DNA from 3 places in the Amycolatopsis sp. 195334CR genome. Region 3 is predicted to be linked to each of the others. Evidence: riboswitches for the same ligand, from Rfam matches in the RefSeq annotation. Region 3 holds a riboswitch; each other region holds the start of a gene.

Region 1 (4,205 bases), 2.2 Mb from region 3:
GATCTCCGGCAGGTCGAACAGCACGTGCCCGCCGTCCTGCCCGCCGATCAGGATCCGGAACAGCACCCGCATCACCACGATGAACAACCCGATGTAGGCGTACAGCCGGAAGGCCAGCGCCCACGGCGCGTCGCTGCGGCGGTTGGCCACCACGAACCCGAGCACGGCGATGATCAGGCCGAGCAGGAACGGGTTGGTGGTGCGGCTGGCGGCGACCGCGAGCCCGAGGGCCCACAGCCACCACGCCGCCGGGTGGAGGTTCCTAGGAAGCACGTTTGCGACGGTAGGCGGTGACCCCCGCGGCTCCGCCGACCAGGAGCACCGCGGCGCCACCGAGCACCGCGCCCCACGGGAAGCCGGAGTCCCGCGTGGACGGCAACGCCTCGCCTCCGGTCCACGCGACGCCGCCCGGCGCGACCCCGCCGACCGGCGACGGGCTCGGAGGGGGTGTCGCGACCAGCGCGGGCGCGGAGGTCGGCGCGGCCGAACTGGTCGGCGCTTCCGAGGGTGGCGCTTCCGCGGGTGGTGGCACGGCTTCTTCCGGTGCGGGCGGCGCCGCCGGCACGCCGTCACGGCCCGGGATCGCGCCGTTCTGCTGCTCGGCGGGTGGCGGTGGCTCGACGGCCTGGTTGGGCCGGACCGGCCCGATCCGCGGGGCCGGGTTGTTCCCGGCGGACTTGTTCTTGGCGAACGACCAGCCTTCGAAGCTGCCCGGCGGCGGCTTCCGGTTCATCACGCCCAGCTGGCTGTAGGTCCAGCTGCCGCCGTTCGGCGCGTGCCAGTAGGCCCAGTACGCGGTGGCGGGCGGGGTGTCGATGCAGGCCTCGGTGTCCGCGCCCGGCTTGCCCTCGATCCGGCAGATGAAGCCCAGCCCCCAGCGCTGCACGCCGGTGAGTTCGAGGCCCGCGTTCTGCAACGCGGTCAGTCCGCTGGCCTGGCCACCGGGAGCGCAGCGGACGATCGTGTCCCCGCCGAGTTCCTGGAAGTCGACCACCACGGTGACCCCGGTGCCGTCGGGGCAGTAACCGGGCGAGCCCTTGCCGTGGTCGACGGCCGAGGCGGTGGCCAGCGGGGCCATCGACAGCACCAGCGCGGTCGAGGCGGCGATCCGGGCGAGTCTCATCGGGCGCTCCTCCGTCGTCCGGCGACCAGCAGGCCGACGCCCACGGCGATCAGCACCACACCGCCGACCAGGACCTCCGCGACCGGGGACCCGGTCTGCGCGAGCTTCTTCTGCTGCGTGCCGCCGGTGTGCTTCGGCGCCGCCGCCAGCCCCGGTGACGTGCTGCTCGTCGTGGTGCTCGGCTGACCCGACGAGGTGGAGGTGGGCGTCGAGGACGGCACCGAGGGCTCCGAGGGCTGACCAGGACCGGGGCCGGGGCCGGGGCCGGGGCCGGGGCCAGGGCCAGGACCGGGATCGGGGCCGGGGTCGGGGCCTGGACCGGACGGGGCGTGCGTGAGCGGCAGTTTCGCCAGCGCCAGCAGGGCCTGCGCGCCCGCGCGGCGCCACTGGTCCCGCTGCATGCCGGGGATCTTGCCGTCGACCGCGTTCGCCGCCGCGTCGTCGAGGCCCTCCTTGTTGTAGGCGAGTGCACCCACGTCCCCGGCGGCCTTCCCGGCGTTCTGCACGGTCAGCTGGTGGGTCACCACCCAGTCGGCGGCCCGGTTCGCGGCGGCGGTGTGGCCGGTGACGGCCAGCGCCTGGCCGACCAGTCCGGTGGAGTTGGTGTTCGAGCCGACGGTCGGGCCGGAACCGCCGAACGAGCCGTCGGCGCGCTGGGTCTGCGCCAGGTAGGCGGCGCCCTTGTCGGCCGCCGCCTTCGCGCCGGCCACGCCGTTCTTGTCCGCCTCCAGCAGCGCCTGCACCGCCATGCCGGTGGAGTCCGGGTCGATGGTCTTGTCGTCGGTGCAGGTCACCGCGTCACCACCGAAGTCACCGCCGAGGCGGAAACCACCGGCCGGGCACTGCTGCTTGACCAGGAAGCCGACCACCTCCGGCGGCACCCCACCGCTGCGGGCCAGGCCGATCACGCCGAGGGCCTGGTCGAAGGTGTTGGAGCCGTCGTTGCCGGTGTTCTTGCTGCGCAACTGGCCGTCGGGCGCGACCAGGTCGAGCGTGGCCTGGCGGAGGTCGCGGCCGGTGAAGTTCTTCGGATCGCGGCCCGCGGCCACCGCCGCGGCCAGCGTTTTGGCCGTCGCACCGGCGATCCAGGCGCTCTGGGTCTGGTCGATCGGGAAGGTGTAGAAGCCCGCGCCGTCCTTGTCGATCGCGTCGGCCACGCCCGCCGCCTGCGGTTGCCCGGTGGCGCGGAGCGCGAACAGGGCGTCGATGGTCAGGCCCCAGTCGGTGCCCATGAACCCGGGCAGCCGGTGGTCCACCAGCTCACCGGCCAGCCACTTCGCGGCGGCGGTCCCGGCGGCGGCGTGCGGGTTCACTTCGACGGCTGGTGCGGGCAGGGCGATCGCGGTGGCGATCCCGGCCACGCCGGTGATCCCGGCGAGCGCACGGACGGCGGCGCGCATGGAAGGGCCTCTCCCGGGACGCCCGGGACGCGTGCAGCGCGAAGCCACCAACACCCAGGACTCCGCCCGTAATCCTCGACAGTGGAGCCTTGCCTGCTCAGTGGGCATTCCGGCTCACGCCACGAGGCGATCACGGTTGCGGGTCAGCGCCGGATTCGCACCGGCTTCCCCCACACGAGCACTTGACACTAACCCACGGCGGTGGCGCCGGGGAAGCGTCAGGAAGAACGCTTGCGCCGGACGACGGTGACCACCGCGGCCCCGCCGACCAGGAGCACCGCGGCTCCGCCGAGCACCGCGCCCCACGGGAAACCGGCGTCCGGTTCGGCCTGCTGCGCCTGCCCGCCGGTCCAGGCGACCCCGTCCGGCGTGACCCCGGAGGTCCCGGCCTGCCGGACCGGCGCGATCCGCGGCGCCGGCGTGGTGTCCATGCTCTTGTCCTTGGCGAACGACCAGCCCTCGAAGCCGCCTGCCTGCGGCTTCGACTCCTGCACGCCGGCCTGGGCGAATCCCCAGCTCCCGCCGTCCGGCGCCTGCCAGTAGCTCCAGTACGCGGTGACCGGCGGGTAGTCGGCGCAGCCCTCGGCCTCGGGTCCCGGCTTGGCCTCGATCCGGCAGAGCGTGGCCAGACCCCAGCGCTGCGTGCCGGTGAGTTCGAAGCCCGCGTTCTGCAACGCGCTCAGGCCGCTGGCCTGCTCGCCGGGAGCGCAGCGGACGATCGTGTCCCCGCCGAGTTCGTGGAAGTCGACCACCACGGTGATCCCGTTGCCGCCGGGGCAGTACCCCGGGGTGCCTTTGCCCTGGTCCACGGCGGCGGCGGTGGTCACCGGGGAGAGGGCCGCGACGAGTGCCGCGACCGCGAGAACCGAGCGAAGGCGGCGCATGGGACAACCTTTCCGAGAGGGCACCAGACGTTAACCCACGACCGCGTAAGGCAGGATGTCCCCCGTGGATCAGCAGTTGCGGGTAGGTCTTGTCGGTGGCGGTCCCTGGGCGAAGACGGTGCACGCGCCGGGACTGGCCGAACACCCCGGCACCGATCTGACCGCGATCTGGACCCGGCGTCCCGAGGCCGCCCGTGAGCTGGCCGAAGCGCACTGCGCGACCGCCGTCGAAACCGTCGACGAGCTGCTCGACCAGGTGGACGCGGTCGCCTTCGCGGTACCGCCGTCCGTGCAGGCCGAGATCGCCACCCGGGCGGCGGCCGCGGGCAAGCACCTGATCCTGGAGAAGCCGATCGCCGCCGATCTCGCCACCGCGGAACGGCTCGCCGGGACCGTGGCCGAATCGGGCGTCGCCGCGCTGGTCATGTTCACCCTGCGGTACGCGATCCAGACCCAGGAGTGGCTGGCCGGGCTCAAGGAAGCGGGCGGCTGGGCCGGAGGCAGCGCGCGCTGGCTCTCCGGCGCGCTGCTGAACGAGACCTACCGCGATTCGGCGTGGCGGCACGAGAACGCGGGCGCGCTCGCCGACGTCGGACCGCACGCGTTCGACCTGCTCGACGCGGCGCTCGGGCCGATCACCGGGGTGCTCGCCGCGCACCGCACCGACGGCGACCTGTGGACTGTGCTGCTCGAACACGAAGGCGGCATCACCAGCACGGCGGTGCTCTCGCTGCGGTTGCCGATCCTGCCGACGGTGGTGGAACTGGCGGTGTTCGGCGAAAACGGGTTCCGCAGCGT
Region 2 (4,205 bases), on a different contig from region 3:
AACGCCACCGGCACCACGTCCGGCTGCCCTTCCGCCGAGACGGTGGACAGCCGGGCCAGCGGCTGCGAGCGCAGGTACGCGATCTCTTCTTCGCTGAAGGCCATGGACGGGGACTCCTTTCGTGTGGATGGTCACTGCCTACACGAACGGAGCCCCCCGCGGATCGACAATCAGCCTGCCGGGCGAACCGCGAAATCGTCGAAGGACGCCGCCGCGCCGAACACCCGGACGCCGTTCGCGCCGGTGGGGTGGGTGCCGTCGGTGACCCGCAGCTTCGGCGTGCTCAGGTCGTCGACGTAGACCTCGATGACCGGCCCGGTCGCGGTGACGCGCAGGTGGCGGGCCTGGCCGATGGCCCCGGCCAGCGGCGCCGACGCCAGTTCGGTCCACGAGTTGCCGGCGCGCCCGAGCACCACGCGGCCGGACGCGCTGATCCCGGCGTAGTACCCGGCGTAGCTGTCGGTGCCCACCGCGGCCTTCGTCGCCCGGAACACCACCCCCGCGTCGCCGCGGCTGGAGGTGAGCCGCACCTTCGTGTCCTGCGTGAAGTCGGCGAAGTTGGTGTCCAGCAACGCTTTCCCGCCCGCCGACCGGTCGGCCCGCAGCTGCCCGGCGCGAGCGGTCCACTGCCCGCCGTAGGTCTTCCACCCGAACGTGTTGCCGTCGGCGAAGTTGTCCTCGACCTTCATGGTGATCCGCGCGATGGTGCCGTCGGGGTGGAAGTTCATCCGGTCGTAGGCGAGCTGCCGGTGGTTCCCGTCGGTCTCGCTGAGCGGACGGCGGTGGTAGACGATGTACCAGATGTCGGTGCCGGGCACGTTGATCACGGAGTTGTGCCCGGACCCGCGCGCGACCGCCGGGTCCTGCGCGAGCACCTTGTCGAGCTTGGTGAACGGCCCGGTCGGCGAGTCGGCCATGGCGTAGGAGACCGAGTAGTTCGGCCCGGTCCAGCCGCCCTCGGACCACATCAGGTAGTACTTGCCGCCGCGCTTGAACATCTGCGAACCCTCGACGTACTCCGGGTTCGGGGTGATCTCGCGGTAGGTGGTGCCGTCGTCGAAGGTGCCGAGGCTGGTCATGTCGGCGTTGAGCTTGACCACGTTGGCGTGCCCCCAGCCGCCGTAGTACATGTACGCCTGACCGTCGTCGTCGATGAAGACGTCCTGGTCGATCGGCTGGGCGCCGTTGTGGAAGCGGTCGATCAGCGGTTTGCCCAGCGCGTCGCGGTACGGGCCCTCCGGCCGGTCGGAGACGGCCACGCCGATGCCGCCGAGTTCGTTGTCGCTCTGGATGTCGTTCGCGGCGAAGTACAGGAAGTACTTGCCGTCGCGCTCGATCGGGGCCGGCGCCCAGACCGCCTTCTCCGCCCACGAGACGTTCTCGGTGGTCAGCACGTTCGGGTGCTTGGTCCAGTGCACGAGGTCCTTGGACGAGAACGCGTCGAGATGGGTCTGCTCGGCGTAGACACGCGAGGTGGTCGGGAAGACCCAATAGGTGTTGTCGTAGATCGCCACGTCCGGATCGGCGTACCAGCCGTCGACGAACGGGTTGCCCGCTTCGGCGGTGCCGTAGTCGGGGACGGCGGGTGCGGCCGGCGCCACTCCCGGATTGGTCACCGTACTGAACACGAGCAGGGCGGCCAGCGCCCCGGTGGCGAGTCTTCTCGGGAGAGCGGTCATCTTCGGCAGCTCCTGCACGCTATTCAACAACAACGAACATCTTCGGAAAAGATTGCACGACATCGGACAGGCTGGTCAAGCGTCCACCAGGGGGCCGCGTGATAGCGTGCGCTCGCCAGTCGTAGGGAATCCGGTGTGAATCCGGAGCTGACGCGCAGCGGTGAGCGGCGACGGGCAGGACAGTGGCCACTGGACTCCGGTCCGGGAAGGCGTTCTGCTCGGACGACCCCGAGTCCGAAGACCTGCTGGCACCCCGGCGCCGCCGGGGTCGTTGACCGACCGGGCTCCGCGTTCGAGCCCTCGACGCAGGGATTTCCGTGCCGAAAATCCGTTCTCCCCACCTGCTGCTCGCCGCGGCGCTGTGCCTCAGCGCCTGCGGGACCGACCCCGCGCCGCAAGCTCAGGCCACGACGACCGTGGAAAACTGTGGTCACCAGGTGCCGGTGGGCAAGCCGCCCGAGCGCGCGGTCGCGCTGAACCAGGGCAGCGCCGAGATCATGCTCGCGCTGGGCCTGGCCGACCGGATGGCGGGCACCGCCACCTGGACCGACCCGGTGCTGCCCGCGCTGGCCGCCGACAACGCGAAGGTGCCGCGCCTGGCGGAGAACAACCCGTCCTTCGAGGCCGTGCTGGCCACCGAACCGGACTTCGTCGCGGCCTCGTTCGTCTCCACGCTCGGCGAGGGCGGGGTGGCCACGCGCGAGCAGTTCGAGCAGCTGGGTGTGCCGACCTACGTCTCGCCCACCGACTGCCTCAAGGACAACACCGCCGGCGGTGACGGCGTGCGGACCGAGACGCTGACCATGGACGTGGTCTACACCGAGATCCGGCAGCTGGCCGCGGTGTTCGGCGTCGGGCCACGCGGTGAGCAGCTGGTGAGCGAGTTGCAGGGCCGGATGCAGCGCGCGTCGACGCGGGCCGGTGGGACCAGCGTGCTGTACTGGTTCGCCAACGCCGAATCGCCGTACCTGGCCGGGTGCTGCGGCGCGCCCGGCGTGATCACCACCGCGCTCGGGCTGAAGAACGTCTTCGACGACACCCGCGCGGAATGGCCGCAGATCAACTGGGAGACGGTGGCCGAGCGGAATCCGCGGGTGATCGTGCTCGGTGACCTCACCCGGCGTTCGCAGACCGCGGAGAACGGGGAAGCGAAGATCGCCTTCCTCGAGTCCCATCCGGTCACCAAGGACCTCGACGCGGTGAAGAACAAGCGGTACGTGCTGCTCAGCGGTCAGGCGATGAACCCGTCGCTGCGGACCGTGGACGGGACCGAGCAGGTCGGCGAGGCGCTGCGGAAGTTCGGCCTGGCGTGAGGCGGCCGCCGCCGACCGGGCCGCAGGTCGCCTGGTTCTGCGTGCTGGGCCTCGGCCTGCTCGTGGTGTCGATCGCGGTGGCCATCACCATCGGCCCGGCCGGGATCGGCATCGGCGAGGTCTATTCGACCGTGCTGGCCCACCTCGGCCTCGGCGAGCCGGTGCTCGCCCCGCTGCGGGACGGCATCGTCTGGCACCTGCGGCTCCCGCGGGCGCTGCTCGCGGCGGTGTGCGGGGCCGGGCTCGCGGTGTGCGGCGTGGTGATGCAGTCGCTGCTGCGCAACCCGCTGGCCGAGCCGTTCGTGCTGGGCGTGTCCTCGGGTGCGTCGACCGGCGCGGTGCTGGTGGTCGTGCTCGGTGTGGGCGGGGGCGTGATCTCCTTGTCCGCCGGGGCTTTCGCCGGTGCCGCGGTGTCGTTCGCCGCGGTGCTGGTGCTGAGCCGCATCGTCGGTGGCAGCACCGACCGGGTGGTGCTGTCCGGGGTCGCGGCGATGCAGTTGTTCTCCGCGCTCACCTCGTTCATCGTGCTCACCGCCGCCGACGCGGAAACCACGCGCGGGGTGTTGTTCTGGCTGCTCGGCTCGTTCGCCAGTGCCTCGTGGACCGAGGTCGCGGTGTGCGCGGCGGTGCTGGCCGTGTCGCTGGCCGTCTGCTTCGGGCACGCCCGCGCGCTGGACGTGTTCGCGCTCGGGCAGGACACCGCGGCCGCGCTGGGGGTGGCGGTCGGGCGCATCCGGATCGTGCTGTTGTGCGCCACCGCGTTGCTGACCGCCGCGCTGGTCAGCTCGGTCGGCGCGGTGGGCTTCGTCGGGCTGGTGCTGCCGCACGCGGTGCGGGCGCTGACCGGGCCGGGGCACAGCCGCCTGCTGCCGGTCACCGCGGTGGCCGGGGCGGTGTTCCTGGTCTGGGTGGACACCCTGGCCCGCACCGCGCTCGACCCGCAGGAGGTGCCGGTCGGCGTGGTGACCTCGATCATCGGCGTGCCGGCGTTCGTGGTCATCCTGTACCGGACCGCCCGGCCCCGCGAGCGGGTGGGTCAGTAGAACCTCAAGCACGCGCGGCGGTCACCGAGACCGTGGTGAACCGCATGCTGAAGCCGCCGCCGAGCTCGTCGATCGCGGCGCCGACCTCGTCCAGCACCACGGCGAGCCGGTCGGGCGGCAGCTGGGTCAGCGCGCCGGTGGTGGGCAACTGGTCGAGCCATTCCGCCCGG
Region 3 (4,205 bases):
ACCAGCCGCGCGTACTCCTTGTGGATGTCCTCGGAGAACAGCATGGTGAACGGCATGTTCGCCTGGTACAGCTCAGCCTGGTAGGTCCGCGCGAACTCGTACCCGGCCGGCTCCAGCAGGATCTCGAACCCGTCGGGCTCGTCGGGGTGGACCACGGTCAGCCAGCGCGCACCGCCCACGTCGATGTTGTGCTTGACCTGGAAGCCCAGCTTCTCCGTGTAGAACCGTTCCGCCCGCTCCTGGTCGTTGACCATGATGCTCATCAGCTGGGCCTTCATCACCACTCCGTTCCGCGTTCGTTCCCGAACGCGGCCCACGGTTCCACCGACAACTTAGATTGTCAAGACATGGCATCCTGTCGGTTGACGAGCACCTGGAGCTCGGTCACCCCGCGTTCCGGCGCTTCGTAGTCGAGGTAGACCTCGCGCGCGTGCCCGATCGAGGTGTACCCGTGCTCCTCGATCCAGAAGGCCAGCGTCTGGAAGGTGCGGTCGACCTCGTCCATCGTGCCGTGGTGCAGCACGGTCGCGGCGGTGCCGAGCGCGGGCAGGTCCACCACGTCGAAGTCGTACTCGCGGCCGCTTTCCAGTGCCACCGGCGCCGCGGTGTGCACCATCACCTGCTCCTCGCCGACCGGTTCGTAGTAGGCGATCGTGGGTGCGGCGATGCGGAGGCCCGCCTCGTCGAGGCGACGGCACAACTCGACGAACAGCGGTTGCACGACCGGGCCGATGTCGTGGGAGGCGTAGCTGGCGGCCACCCCGGAAAGCTCGGCGACGCGCAGCGGCGCGACGGATTTGAGGAGCACGTCCTCGGTGTTCATGTGGCCTTCGCGCTCGATGGTGCGCAGGCGCGCCTCGACGCGGTCGAGCCGGTCGGTGTCGGCGGAGATCTGCGCTTCGAGCTGAGCGCGTCGCAGGCGGAGCATGCCGCGCAGTTCTTCGGGGTTGAGCTTCTCCTCGATGATCTCGCGGACTTGCTCGAGCGTGAAACCCAGCTCCTTCAACGCGACCACGCGGTTGAGGTCGCGCAGCTGGGCCGCGTCGTAGTAGCGGTACCCGCTGGCCTCGTCCACGCGGACGGGCCGCAGCAGGCCGATGCTGTCGTAGTGCCGGAGCATGCGGACCGAAACCCGGCCGAGCCTGGCGAACTCCCCGATGGCGAACACGCCACAGCTTCACACGCCGGCCCCCCAGGCGCCACCTCCCGCTGCCCGTCCCCGACAAACGGACACCGGGAGGTGGCCGGACCCCGTGTGCTCCCTAGCGGACGATGCGGGCGATCAGCCCGGTCAGCACCAGCCAGAAGACGGCGGCGAGCCCGTAGTTGATCAGGACGCCGACCTGGTAGTTCTCCAGCTGGAACAAACCGGGGAAGAACAACGCCAGTGGCTCGGCGATGGCCCGCATGAATTCGACGAACGCGTTGGCCGCGTTGGCACCCAGCAGGATCATCAGGATGTAGATGACCTCGATGAGCGCGATCACTGCCCCGACGCCGGTGATAACTCGCGCGGCCGTCGAGCGGCCGCCGGATACTCGCAATCTGGACATGCTTAGGGGTTCCCCTCGGCGGACGGGTGAAACGCGGATCACCGTCGATTGCGCCATTCGAACACCGCTTTCCCGCCGAATGGCCGTATCTTGCGGAGATGGCCCGCCCCAGCGCGACTACGCAACGATATCTCTCGAACACCGCGCTGTACGCGGACCCCGCGCTGACCGAGAACCTCGACTACGCCAGGTGGTTCCGGCACGCCGGCGGCACCCCGGTGGTGCTGGCCCCGCACGGCGGCCAGATCGAGCCGGGCACCTCCCAGCTCTGCCGGGCCATCGCCCGGGCGTCCACATGCGACTACTGGCTGTTCGAAGGACTTCGCGGCGAACGACGGCTGCACGTGACCTCCAGCCGGTGCGACGATCCGGTGGCGCTGGCCCTGTGCGCGGGCACCGACCGGGCGCTGAGCCTGCACGGGTGCATCACGCTGCCCCGCGAGGGCGTGTTGATCGGCGGCCTGGACGCCGAATTCGGCGGCATCGTGCACGAGGAACTCACCGCCCGCGGCATCGAGACCCTCGACGCCGCCGAGTACCCGACGCTCGCCGGGCGGTCGCCGCGCAACATCGTCAACCGGACCCGCACCGGCATGGGGGTGCAGTTGGAGCTCCCGCTCGCCCTGCGCGACGCGATGCGCGGCGACTCGCCGCTAGCACAGTCCTTTGTGGACGGCGTGGTGGCGGCGCTGCGCCGGGTCTGGCGGGACGGGCGGTGCACCGGGTAACTTGCCAGAGCACGTTCCTCGATGGGGAAAGCCGGTGGGAATCCGGCGCTGACCCGCAACCGTGAGCCCGCGTTCCGCGCGGGCGAGTCGGACCGCCTGCCGGGGAACGGGCTCCGTCGAAACCGTCGTGGACTGCGGCTCGGGGCCTGCGCTGGCCCTTCCGGCACGCGTGGGTGACCGCGCCTGTCCGAAGGAGGATCCCTTGCGCACGAAGCTCTTCCGCGCCAGACCGGTGGCCGTGCTGGCCACCGCCGCCGCGCTGGCCGCCGGGTTGTGCACCCCGGCCGCGGCCACCGAGCAGCAGCAGACCGTCGCCCGCCACGGCGCGGGGTACCTGGCCCGCGCGATCACCGCGGGCGGTGGCAACCTCAGCGCCGACGTCACCAGCACCGCGTACGCCGTGCTCGGCCTGCACGCCGCCGGCGTCGGCCGCCAGGCCGCCCAGGACGGCGTCGCCTACCTCAGCACCCAGCTCGGCGAGCCGCTCAAGGGCGCCGACGGCCAGGACGACCCGGGCCGGGTCGCGTACGTGGTCCTCGCGGCGGTGGCGGGCAAGCAGAACCCGCGCCGATTCGGCGGGGAGAACCTGGTCGACCGGCTGCTCGCGACCCAGCGCGCCGACGGCCTGTTCGGCTCGGCCGCCCCGACCTACGACGGCGCGTTCCGGCAGGGCCTCGCGCTGACCGCGCTCAAGGCCGCGAAGGTGCCGTCCACCGATGCCAGGATCGCCGCGGCTACCACGTGGCTTACCGGCCAGCAGTGCGCGAACGGGCTCTGGCAGGCCTACCGCGCGGACACCGCGGTGCCGTGCGCGCCCGCCGATCCGGCGACCTTCTCCGGTCCCGACACCAACAGCACCGGCATGGCGGTGCAGGGCCTCGCCGCCTACGGCAAGCTGCCCGGCGCCAAGAAGGTGCTGGCCGCGTTGAACGCCGCCCGGTCCGCGGACGGTGGTTTCGCCTTCGTCGCCGCGCCGGGCCAGGCTTCCGACCCGAACTCGACCGCACTGGCGATCCAGGCGATCGTGGCCGCGGGTGGTCAGCCGGGCAACGCCTACGCCGCGCTCGCGAGCTTCCAGCTGGGCTGCACCGATCCGGCCGCCGACCGCGGCGCGTTCTTCTATCCCGGCAGCCGCGCGGTGAACCTGCTCGCGACCGTCCAGGCCGTCCCGGCCGCCGCGGGCAAGGCCTTCCCGCTGGCGCCGTCGACGCCGTCGGCCGCGGTGCCGGAGGTCCCGTGCGCGGTCTCGGCACAGCTCGCCGGCACGCCGGGCCCGTGCGCCGGAACGAGCGGCGTCACGGTGACCGTCGACTTCGCCGCTTTCGGTGGTGCGCAGGAAACCCGCTGTGCGCCCGGGGCGCAGGCCAGCGGGGTGGCCGCCCTGCAGAACGCCGGCTTCACCCCGACCGGCACCACCCGCTGGGGGCTGGCGTTCGTCTGCCGCATCAACGCCCTCCCGACGCCCGCGCAGGACCCCTGCGTGAACACCCCACCGGCGACCGCCTACTGGGCGTACTACCACGCGAACGCGGGCGCGACCGCGTGGACGTACAGCACCCAGGGCGCGTCCACGTACGTGCCGCCGCTGGGCAGCATCGAAGCGTGGGCCTTCGGCAACGGCGCCACCCCCACGCTGACCCCCACCCAAGTCCGCACCTCCTGACCCAACGCTAGGAATGGGGCATTACTTGCGTTGATTGCAAGTAATGCCCCACTCATAGCAATGGCTCCCGGGGCACCAGGTGGCCACCGATCACCAGGACGTCACCGCCGGTCAGCTTGACATCGAGCACCCGAGCACGGGTACTCTGAGTCGAGTATTTGACCCCGAGCACCCAGGACGAGGCAGGGCGATGGCCGCGCGTGGCAGGGCGAATCCGCTGGCTCTGGCGGTGCTGACGCTGCTCAGCGAGCGCCCGATGCA

What was found. A riboswitch is a leader RNA that binds a small molecule or an ion and turns the genes downstream of it on or off. The one in region 3 is predicted to bind cobalamin.
Region 1: linked by a shared signal. The riboswitch ahead of JYK18_RS13530 (hypothetical protein) and the one ahead of JYK18_RS02700 (terpene cyclase/mutase family protein) in region 3 are both predicted to bind cobalamin.
Region 2: linked by a shared signal. The riboswitch ahead of JYK18_RS32805 (ABC transporter substrate-binding protein) and the one ahead of JYK18_RS02700 (terpene cyclase/mutase family protein) in region 3 are both predicted to bind cobalamin.

The regions. Positions count from the first base shown of each region.
Region 1 is NZ_JAFJMJ010000001.1:2,773,126-2,777,330, reverse strand. Features, by position in the region: gene JYK18_RS13540 (energy-coupling factor transporter transmembrane component T) at 1-273, opposite strand, end outside; gene JYK18_RS13535 (ABC transporter substrate-binding protein) at 263-1,123, opposite strand; gene JYK18_RS13530 (hypothetical protein) at 1,120-2,523, opposite strand; cobalamin riboswitch at 2,605-2,731, opposite strand; gene JYK18_RS13525 (hypothetical protein) at 2,742-3,407, opposite strand; gene JYK18_RS13520 (Gfo/Idh/MocA family protein) at 3,463-4,205, shown strand, end outside.
Region 2 is NZ_JAFJMJ010000002.1:2,058,535-2,062,739, forward strand. Features, by position in the region: gene JYK18_RS32795 (PPOX class F420-dependent oxidoreductase) at 1-104, opposite strand, end outside; gene JYK18_RS32800 (glycoside hydrolase family 43 protein) at 171-1,679, opposite strand; cobalamin riboswitch at 1,779-1,944, shown strand; gene JYK18_RS32805 (ABC transporter substrate-binding protein) at 1,997-2,992, shown strand; gene JYK18_RS32810 (iron ABC transporter permease) at 2,989-4,035, shown strand; gene JYK18_RS32815 (class I SAM-dependent methyltransferase) at 4,040-4,205, opposite strand, start outside.
Region 3 is NZ_JAFJMJ010000001.1:550,451-554,655, forward strand. Features, by position in the region: gene JYK18_RS02680 (VOC family protein) at 1-278, opposite strand, end outside; gene JYK18_RS02685 (MerR family transcriptional regulator) at 341-1,168, opposite strand; gene JYK18_RS02690 (hypothetical protein) at 1,263-1,553, opposite strand; gene JYK18_RS02695 (poly-gamma-glutamate hydrolase family protein) at 1,652-2,281, shown strand; cobalamin riboswitch at 2,276-2,396, shown strand; gene JYK18_RS02700 (terpene cyclase/mutase family protein) at 2,484-3,944, shown strand; gene JYK18_RS02705 (PadR family transcriptional regulator) at 4,135-4,205, shown strand, end outside.